Regions from separate parts of the Peribacillus sp. YIM B13481 genome, predicted to be linked through region 2. Evidence: riboswitches for the same ligand, from Rfam matches in the RefSeq annotation. Region 2 holds a riboswitch; the other holds the start of a gene.
The links. A riboswitch is a leader RNA that binds a small molecule or an ion and turns the genes downstream of it on or off. The one in region 2 is predicted to bind lysine.
Positions count from the first base shown of each region.

Region 1: linked by a shared signal. The riboswitch ahead of ACFX4X_RS02110 (aspartate kinase) and the one ahead of ACFX4X_RS00415 (amino acid permease) in region 2 are both predicted to bind lysine.

Region 1 covers NZ_JBHZPE010000002.1:125,042-129,578, reverse strand. The annotation lists gene uvrC (excinuclease ABC subunit UvrC) at 1-1,573, shown strand, start outside; lysine riboswitch at 1,635-1,811, shown strand; gene ACFX4X_RS02110 (aspartate kinase) at 1,901-3,133, shown strand; gene ACFX4X_RS02105 (YslB family protein) at 3,197-3,667, opposite strand; gene ACFX4X_RS02100 (succinate dehydrogenase cytochrome b558 subunit) at 4,052-4,537, shown strand, end outside.
Region 2 covers NZ_JBHZPE010000001.1:69,425-73,961, reverse strand. The annotation lists gene ACFX4X_RS00420 (glycoside hydrolase family 13 protein) at 1-242, shown strand, start outside; gene ACFX4X_RS00415 (amino acid permease) at 291-1,742, opposite strand; lysine riboswitch at 1,839-2,024, opposite strand; gene ACFX4X_RS00410 (LacI family DNA-binding transcriptional regulator) at 2,279-3,241, opposite strand; gene ACFX4X_RS00405 (metal ABC transporter permease) at 3,695-3,781, shown strand; gene rodA (rod shape-determining protein RodA) at 4,092-4,537, shown strand, end outside.

The DNA of each region.
Region 1 (4,537 bases), on a different contig from region 2:
AACCTCTTCCAATATCGAGGCTCTCATTTTAGAGTTGAACTTAATCAAAAAACATGATCCAAAATATAATGTCATGCTTAAGGATGATAAGACGTATCCTTTCATCAAGCTGACGGCGGAACGGCATCCACGTCTAATTATTACGCGTAAAGTCAAAAAAGATAAAGGGAAATATTTCGGTCCATATCCGAATGCTTTTGCAGCCAACGAAACGAAAAAATTGCTCGATCGCATCTATCCCCTTAGAAAATGCAATACCTTACCGGATCGCGTGTGTCTTTATTATCACCTTGGCCAGTGTCTGGCCCCATGTGTATATGATGTTGAGGAACAGGAATATAAAAAAATGGTGGATGATATCAACCGGTTCTTGAATGGCGGACATACTGAGATAAAAAAAGAACTGACTGAAAAAATGCTAGAGGCATCAGAGGAGCTCGATTTCGAGAGGGCCAAGGAGTATCGTGACAAAATTGCCCACATCGATATTACGATGGAGAAGCAGAAAATGATGACGACCGATTTCATCGACAGGGATGTATTTGGGTTTGCCTATGATAAAGGCTGGATGTGCGTTCAGGTATTTTTTGTCCGACAGGGTAAATTGATCGAAAGGGATGTTTCACTTTTTCCTGTCTATGATGAACCGGAACAGGAACTTCTTACATTCCTCGGTCAGTTTTACGAGATTACCAACCACTTTAAACCAAAGGAAATCCTGCTGCCTGAGTCAGTGGATGCCGAAATGGCCGAAGGTCTGCTAGGTGTCAAAACGATTCACCCGAAACGGGGATCGAAAAAAGACATGCTTAAATTGGCGAATGAAAATGCCTCCATCGCCCTTAAGGAAAAATTTTCATTGATTGAACGGGATGAAGAAAGAACGATCAATGCGGTGGAAAACCTCGGGAACCAATTAGGGATCTACACCCCGCATCGAATTGAAGCTTTCGACAACTCGAATATCCAGGGAAGTGACCCTGTTTCCGCATTAGTCGTGTTCATTGATGGGAAACCGGAAAAAAGGGAGTACCGTAAATATAAGATCAAAACGGTCCAGGGACCTGATGATTATGAATCGATGCGTGAAGTGGTCAGAAGAAGGTATTCACGAGTATTGAAAGAAGGGCTGCCGCTTCCGGACTTAATCATCATTGATGGAGGAAAGGGACATGTGGAAGCTGTAAGGGATATTTTGGAGAATGAATTAGGCCTTGATATACCACTTTCAGGTCTCATTAAGGATGAAAAGCATAGGACTTCACAATTAATGATTGGAAATCCGCTTGAACTCGTACCTCTTGATTCACGGAGCCAGGAATTTTATCTATTGCAAAGAATTCAGGATGAGGTGCATCGGTTCGCGATTACGTTTCATCGCCAGCTACGCGGGAAAAACGCGGTTCACTCCCAGCTTGATGATATTCCGGGAGTCGGGGAAAAGCGGAGGAAGCAATTATTAAGGCATTTTGGGTCATTGAAGAAAATCAAAGAGGCCACGGCCGAGGAAATCATGGAAGCTGGCATGCCAAAAGGGGTAGCAGAGGGAATCGTTAGAAAATTACAAGAATAATCTTGCTGCAGGCAATTCTCTATGCTATGATAAGAAGGAATTTTTAACTAGACAACTTAAAAGTGCTGATAGAGGTGCGGAATTCAAGAGTAAAAACCTGGAGAAGTATGAGCTTCCATGAAAGGTTTTGAAAGGGGATGACGCCGAAGGAAGACAAGACTCATACCTTGTTTTTCTGGTCTGACATTTAATAAATGGCGGATTGTCAGGGTTTATGCCCTGGAGAGCTATCTCACTGTGTTTACAGTATTGGATATGTGATCACAGCAATGAGATATTTCTCATTGCTTTTTTTATTGCCTAAAAAGGTAGAGAGGGTGCATTAGGATGGCATTAATCGTTCAAAAGTTCGGCGGGACATCCGTCGGAAGCGTAGAAAAAATTAAAAATGTTGCCAATCGAGTAATCGAGGAAGTGAAGAATGGAAATGAGGTAGTCGTCGTTGTTTCAGCTATGGGGAAAACCACGGATCAATTGGTTTCCATGGCCCGGGATATTTCCGGAACACCGAGCAAGAGGGAAATGGATATGCTATTGACTACGGGGGAACAGGTCACGATATCCCTGTTAACGATGGCATTGATTGAAGAGGGACATGAAGCCATTTCGTACACTGGCTGGCAGGCTGGCATGCAAACGGAATCCGTTCATGGGAATGCCCGGATTTTAAACATCGATGCCACGAGGATTCAAGCTCAGCTCCAGGAGAAGAAAATTGTGGTCGTTGCCGGTTTCCAGGGGAACGATGCAAATGGGGAAATCACGACCTTAGGACGAGGCGGTTCCGATACGACGGCAGTTGCCATCGCTGCAGCGCTGAATGCGGATAGATGCGATATTTATACGGATGTAACGGGTGTTTTCACTACGGATCCACGCTACATAAAAGCCGCGCGTAAACTCCAATCCATTTCTTATGATGAGATGCTGGAACTTGCCAACCTAGGGGCGGGCGTCCTTCATCCAAGGGCTGTAGAATATGCAAAAAATTATCAAATTCCGCTTGTAGTCCGTTCGAGCATGGAGAGAGAATCAGGAACGATCATTGAGGAGGAAGCAACTATGGAAGAAAACTTAATTGTACGCGGCATTGCTTTTGAAGACAGTATTACAAGGGTCACAATATATGGATTGCCCCAATCACTTGGTGCATTATCCACAATTTTCACGACACTTGCGAAAAACCGGATTAATGTGGACATCATCATTCAAAGCATGACAGCCGAGGATACGACCAATCTATCATTTTCCACAAAAAGTGAAGATACGCAAGCGGCCTTGATCGTACTGGAAAACAATAAGGAACAATTGTCATTCGACCGAGTCGAAACGGAGGGCGGATTGGCCAAGGTGTCCATCGTCGGATCTGGTATGGTTTCCAATCCAGGAGTGGCTGCCGAGATGTTTGAAGTGATGGCCAATACAGGCATCCAAGTGAAAATGGTCAGCACATCTGAAATTAAAGTCTCGACTGTCGTCAATGAAAAGGAAATGGTGAAGGCGGTCGAATCTCTTCATGAAGCATTTAAACTTGGGCAGCATGCAAATGTGCTAGCTTGAGAGTAAGGAGTCCAATAAAAAACAGACTTCCGGTAAAAAGGGTAAGTCTGTTTTAAGGGCTCATTAGATTTGATCTCTGGGATCCCATTGAATGGTGAATATCACTTTTTTTGCGCGGCGTTTGATTTCTTCCGTTGATTCGCTTAGGAACTTTTTTTGCAGTGTAAACTGCTCGGCAAGGAAACCGGCTTCAAGTTGGAAGTGACAGTCAGGATGTAAATCCATACGGCGGCTGATTATTTCACCCGTCAGTGATAATTCCATCTGGTTTTTCGTATACTTCATGATTTCCAGGGTGCCCCATCCCGCGCTCTGGAAAAATTCAATAACTTCTTGATCGCCATTTAATGGGAATTTACGTGCTAACTGTTTACCTGCCCAATAGAGGATTTGATTAGAGTCTTTTCCGAGAATATCGTTCAATAGAACTTCTCTGATTAATTCGTATCCGAAAGCTGGAACTTGGAATTCTTCAGTTTGAATTTCCTCAGCTGGAATCTCTTCTTCTATCGCAGCAGCAATATTTTTTTTCATAGTTTATCGCCTCTTTCTGTTAATCTATTATAAACGTTTTTCTTTTGCAAATTATACTGTTTTTTATTTATTTAAATAACAATTGGGAAAAAATGATAAATTATACCGAGATATTAATAGTTTAATTAGTAATTTCTCCAAAATATCTTCTTGATGAATAAAAAATAGACAATTTAATCCAATAAAATCTATTCTGAAAAAGAGAATTCTTGTATCCGTTTTCTTGACGCACATAGAAGTCAGGAGTAAAATGGACATGTCACATAATTGTAAACGGAAGTATAGGGGAGTTTTCTGACTCTATACTTTATTTTCACGCGGAGATAAAAGGTAGCCACCAGTTTATCTTTGCATGATTTTTCACAAATTAAGGGGGGGCACTTAGTGGCAAAAAATCGTGAGTTTGGGAATCGTAGACTTCATTCACTACTTGGAGTTATTCCGATCGGGCTGTTCTTGTTGGAGCATTTAGTTACCAACTATATGGCAACAAAGGGACCGGAATCATTTAATTCAGCAGCACATTTCTTAGAAAGCATACCGTTTCGTTATTTCCTGGAAATCTTCATCATTTTCTTACCTTTGATTTATCATGCTGTTTACGGGATTTATATCGCGTTCACGGCTAAAAATAATTTAGGTAGATTTGGGTTTTTCCGAAATTGGATGTTCTTTTTACAACGTCTAAGCGGAATCATTACGTTGATTTTCCTTGTTTGGCATGTATGGTCAACTAGGATCCAAGTAGCTATGGGTACAGAGGTTGACTTTGACATGATGGCAGAGATTTTCTCTAATCCATTTATGATTGCATTTTATTTAGTTGGGGTCATTTCGACAATTTTCCACTTCTCAAATGGATTATGGTCA
Region 2 (4,537 bases):
ATGGCCGTTTTGAACTGCTCTGTCCAGATGATGAACGAATATTTGCCTATACGAGAACGTTTGAAGATGAAAAGCTGTTAGTGCTATGCAACTTTAAGGAGGAGCATGCCGCATATTCTTTGCCTGAAGAGCTAAATTCATATTCTGCTACAAGGCTGATCGGTAATTATGAACAGGGGGAAAAAGGAATCTCGAGAATGCCTCTGCGTCCATATGAATGTCGTGTGTATCATTTGAAATGAAAAAGGACCTGGTTTTCTCCGTTAGAGAAGACCAGGTCCTTTTTAGTATTATTTTGATTTAAGGTCACATTCCTCAAGAGGAATGACTTTCGTTTTATGTTTAATTTTATAGCCGAACCATAGGACGAAAAATAGAATTAAGCCAATGTAGGAAACGAACATTGAATTCCAGTCGATCCCATTACTGCTGAAAGCTTGATAGCCTTGTCCGATGATAATGATAATACATAGGACAAGGGCGAATATTGGCCCGAATGGGAAGCCTTTGGCCCGGTATGGTAAAGCATTCATATCAAGGCCTTGAGCTGCGTAGGCTTTGCGGAATCGATAATGGGCGATCGCAATCCCGACCCAGGTGACGAATCCTGCCATGCCTGAAGCATTTAATAACCAAATATAAACGACACCATCTCCGAAAAATGATGCTAAGAATGCAACGCAGCCAACTAAAGAAGTCACGATAAGTGCATTCACGGGTACTCCTCTTTTATCTAACTTGCCAAGGAATTTAGGTGCTTTCCCATCACGTGCCAAGTCCCAGAGCATACGGGTTGAAGCGTACATGCCTGAGTTACCGGCGGAAAGTACGGATGATAAAATGATCGCGTTCATGATGGATGCAGCAAATGCAAGGCCAGCCCGTTCAAATACGAGCGTGAAGGGACTTACGGCAACATCTTCACTCAATAAACGTGAATCCGTAAACGGAATGATCATTCCAATTACAAAAATGGCAAGGATATAGAATAAGATGATGCGCCAGAAAACGGATCTGATCGCCTTAGGGATATTCTTTTCTGGATCTTCACTTTCACCAGCCGTCACTCCAAGCAATTCTGTTCCTTGGAATGAAAAGCCGGCAGCCATGAATACACCTAGAATCGTGAAGAACCCTCCATTAAAGGGACCTTCGCCCATTGTGAAATTGGAAAAACCAATAGGGTCTTTTCCACCCATGATTCCGAGAATGATCAGAACACCAGTGATCAAGAAAATGACGACTGTCACGACTTTGATCATGGCAAACCAGAATTCTGCTTCCCCAAAACCTTTAACGGACATGTAATTGATAAGAAACATAGTGATTAACGCAATAGCACTCCAGATGAAGGAGGGAGTATCAGGAAACCAGAACTTCATAATTAAGACAACGGCTGCTAATTCAGCGGCAATGGTGATTGCCCAGTTATACCAGTAGTTCCATCCAATCGCAAAACCGAAAGACGGATCGACGAATTTGGATGCATAGACACGGAACGAACCGGCCACTGGCATGAATGCTGCCATTTCTGCAAGACTTGTCATTAAGTAATAAACCATGATGCCGATGACCGCGTATGCCACCAAGGCACCGCCGGGTCCGGCTGAATGGATGGCACCGCCACTTGCTAAAAATAAACCTGTTCCAATCGTTCCACCTAATGAAATCATCATTAAGTGCCGCGCCTTCAGGCTCCTTTTTAATTCAGTGGGGCTTGATGTTGATTGTGAATTTGGCAATTGATGTTACACTCCTTTTTATTGGAAGGGAACGAAATATAAAAAAACAGCAGTCGAAAAAGATCGACGGCTGTTTATAATAAACCCGTTTATCCTTCCGAAGATAGCTCCCCACGCTTTTTTGAAAAAACGTGACAGTGATGTTCCTGTTCGGTGACACCGCCAGCGAGAATATACATGGAATATACCCTAACTTCGGCAACTTATCCTTTCAAACGGAGTCTTGAATTTTCCAGAATCTCGTCCGTTCTACTTTTATAAGCTGCAGCCTCTAACTCATCGGTAAATGAGGAAGTATTCAATTTTCTTAAATCGTAACGCCAGCTTGTAATTGGCCGTACGATGGTACTCATGAAAAATTATGCAATCGCTAATAGAATGCTAGTAACTGAGTAAACTTTACTATATCAAAATTATAAAATAACTTGTTGGATATCGCAATGATTATTTTATGTGGTTATTCTTTCCTAGTTCTCGAAAGATTGGAAGAGGAAACGATATATAAAAGTAAAGCCATTCTGATAACAATACCGTTATTAAACGGTCCTTCTTTTTATAAGGGCGTAGTCCAATTTTACATGTTGGACCGATTCGGGATTCTCAAATAGATCCACTGCCATTTTTCCAATCCATTCCAGAGGCAAGGAAATGGTCGTGATGTCCAGCATCTCACTCAGGCTATCATTATTGAAGCCCAGAATGGCCACATCTTCAGGTACCCTCATACCCGATTTCTTAGCGGTGAGCATGAATCCAGCAGCCGTGTCATCATTAGTGATGATGATGGCTTCAGGTTTGTTTATCATCGAATGCCAATCCTCAAACAACTTTACACCGTCTTTGATGTGATAACTGCCTTCAAACAACCATTCTTTATTGTTTATAAGTTGATGTTTACTCATGATATCGTTAAAGGCCTTTGTTCGAAGAGAACTGTTCCTGCTCTTTTTACGGCCGAGGCTGTATCCAATTTTCTTATATCCTTTAGAAATCACGTATTCAAGGGCACAGGAGAATGCTGCATAATGATCAATGCTGATGGATGAGAATTCAGCCTGGGCTGTATCCTCACATAAGATAATAGGTCCGTATTTTTGATAATCCAAGAGGATTTTCATTTCCGAAATTCTTGAACAAACGATAATGCCATCGAGTTGCTTCATTTGCAGCATATTCAAAGCCTGGATTTCTTTCTCTCTTTCATAATGGGTTTGAAAGATCACTATATGACACCCAATTGCATTTGCCTGTTTAGTAATTCCGTTAACGATTGCCCCGTAATATGGGTGATTGGTGAAGGGGATGATGATGCCGATAAGATTTGTTTTGCCTTTTGAAAGATGAATGGCGTTGATGTTTCTCGAATAATTCAAGCGATCAATGGCTTGTAAAACGCTCTCTCTCTTATCAGAGCTTACATAAGGATGATTATTCAATACACGGGATACTGTTGAGACAGATACACCAGCACATTGAGCAATTTCTTTAATGTTTGTCATGGGATCACCATTTTTTCTTTTTTTTATATTGTACCGTATGAAACCCATTTCAGAGCAAGAGAACAGATCATGGCTGCTGAAGATTTCTTCAAATAAGGTCTTGTTCTGGTATGGGTTTCATCCTTTAAGATTGGTTTAAGTCTTAGCGGAGGAGGAGATCAGGATGTTCCAAACTTTAATCAGCCTGTTTGTACTTTGCGGAATCGAATTGGGATTGGCGTACTTGGCAGTTTCTTTAAAGTCGGAAAAATGATTGGCAATGCACATGGAATGCCAGATGCCCGTTGAGAAATCCGCGTTTACTCTTGAAATACACACGTTTACTCGTGAATTTCACGTCGTCCCATCATAAACATTAGAAAAAGCTCCCCTAGTTTATATTCACCATAAAAACTCTACAATATAAATTAACTTCATCATTACGTTTTATGTACTGAAGGAAAAGCACTCTCCATTTTAGTAGTTGGATTGCTCATCATACCTGCCGCAACGGCTTATCAGCTGACAGATCGGTTAAGTAGAATGATATTGTCAGTATAATGGTCGGGGTGTTAAATTAAGTCATCGGTTATTATTCACCCTGCCATTTTGGATGCCTCGATATCCGGTTGCATGGTTGGATTGGCCTTTCTCTTTTCCCCAAGCCATGGATTGGTCAGAAGTGTGTTGAAATTGGAGAAAATCAAAGGAGGCACATGTTAAATTCCCCCTTTCTGCAGGTTCCATGCAGATAACTTCATGAAGCTTGTAAACTATTCTTCGATATAGTTGTGATTTTATTTGTTTAAAGTATAATGAATAAGTGTATTTAAAGTTGTATCGCAGGAGCCTTTTTAAGGGAGAGTTAAGTATGGAAGAACAAAATAAATTTTCATCTCGAATAGATTTTTCTTTGGTCACAATATTGCTGTTATTATTCGTAGGAAGTTGCTTAGCAATCTATAGTGCCCAAACGACTGGACAGTACGCGGAAAACTTCTTAATCAAACAAATCTTTTGGTATATAGTGGGGATTGGAATCGTATTAGGGTTTATCACCCTTGATTCGGATCAACTGAAAAAAATTTCCTGGTATGCCTATGGATTCGGATTATTTTTGCTTTTATTGCTGATCCTAATGCCAGAAAGCGTAGTACCTAAAATAAATGGTGCAAGAAGTTGGTATAAAATTCCAGGAGTCGGTTCGATTCAGCCATCGGAATTCATGAAGGTTTTCCTGATCCTGGCTTTAGCAAATCTTATATCAAACCATCATCTCAAAAACACGCTGAAAACGATTCAAACGGATATCTGGCT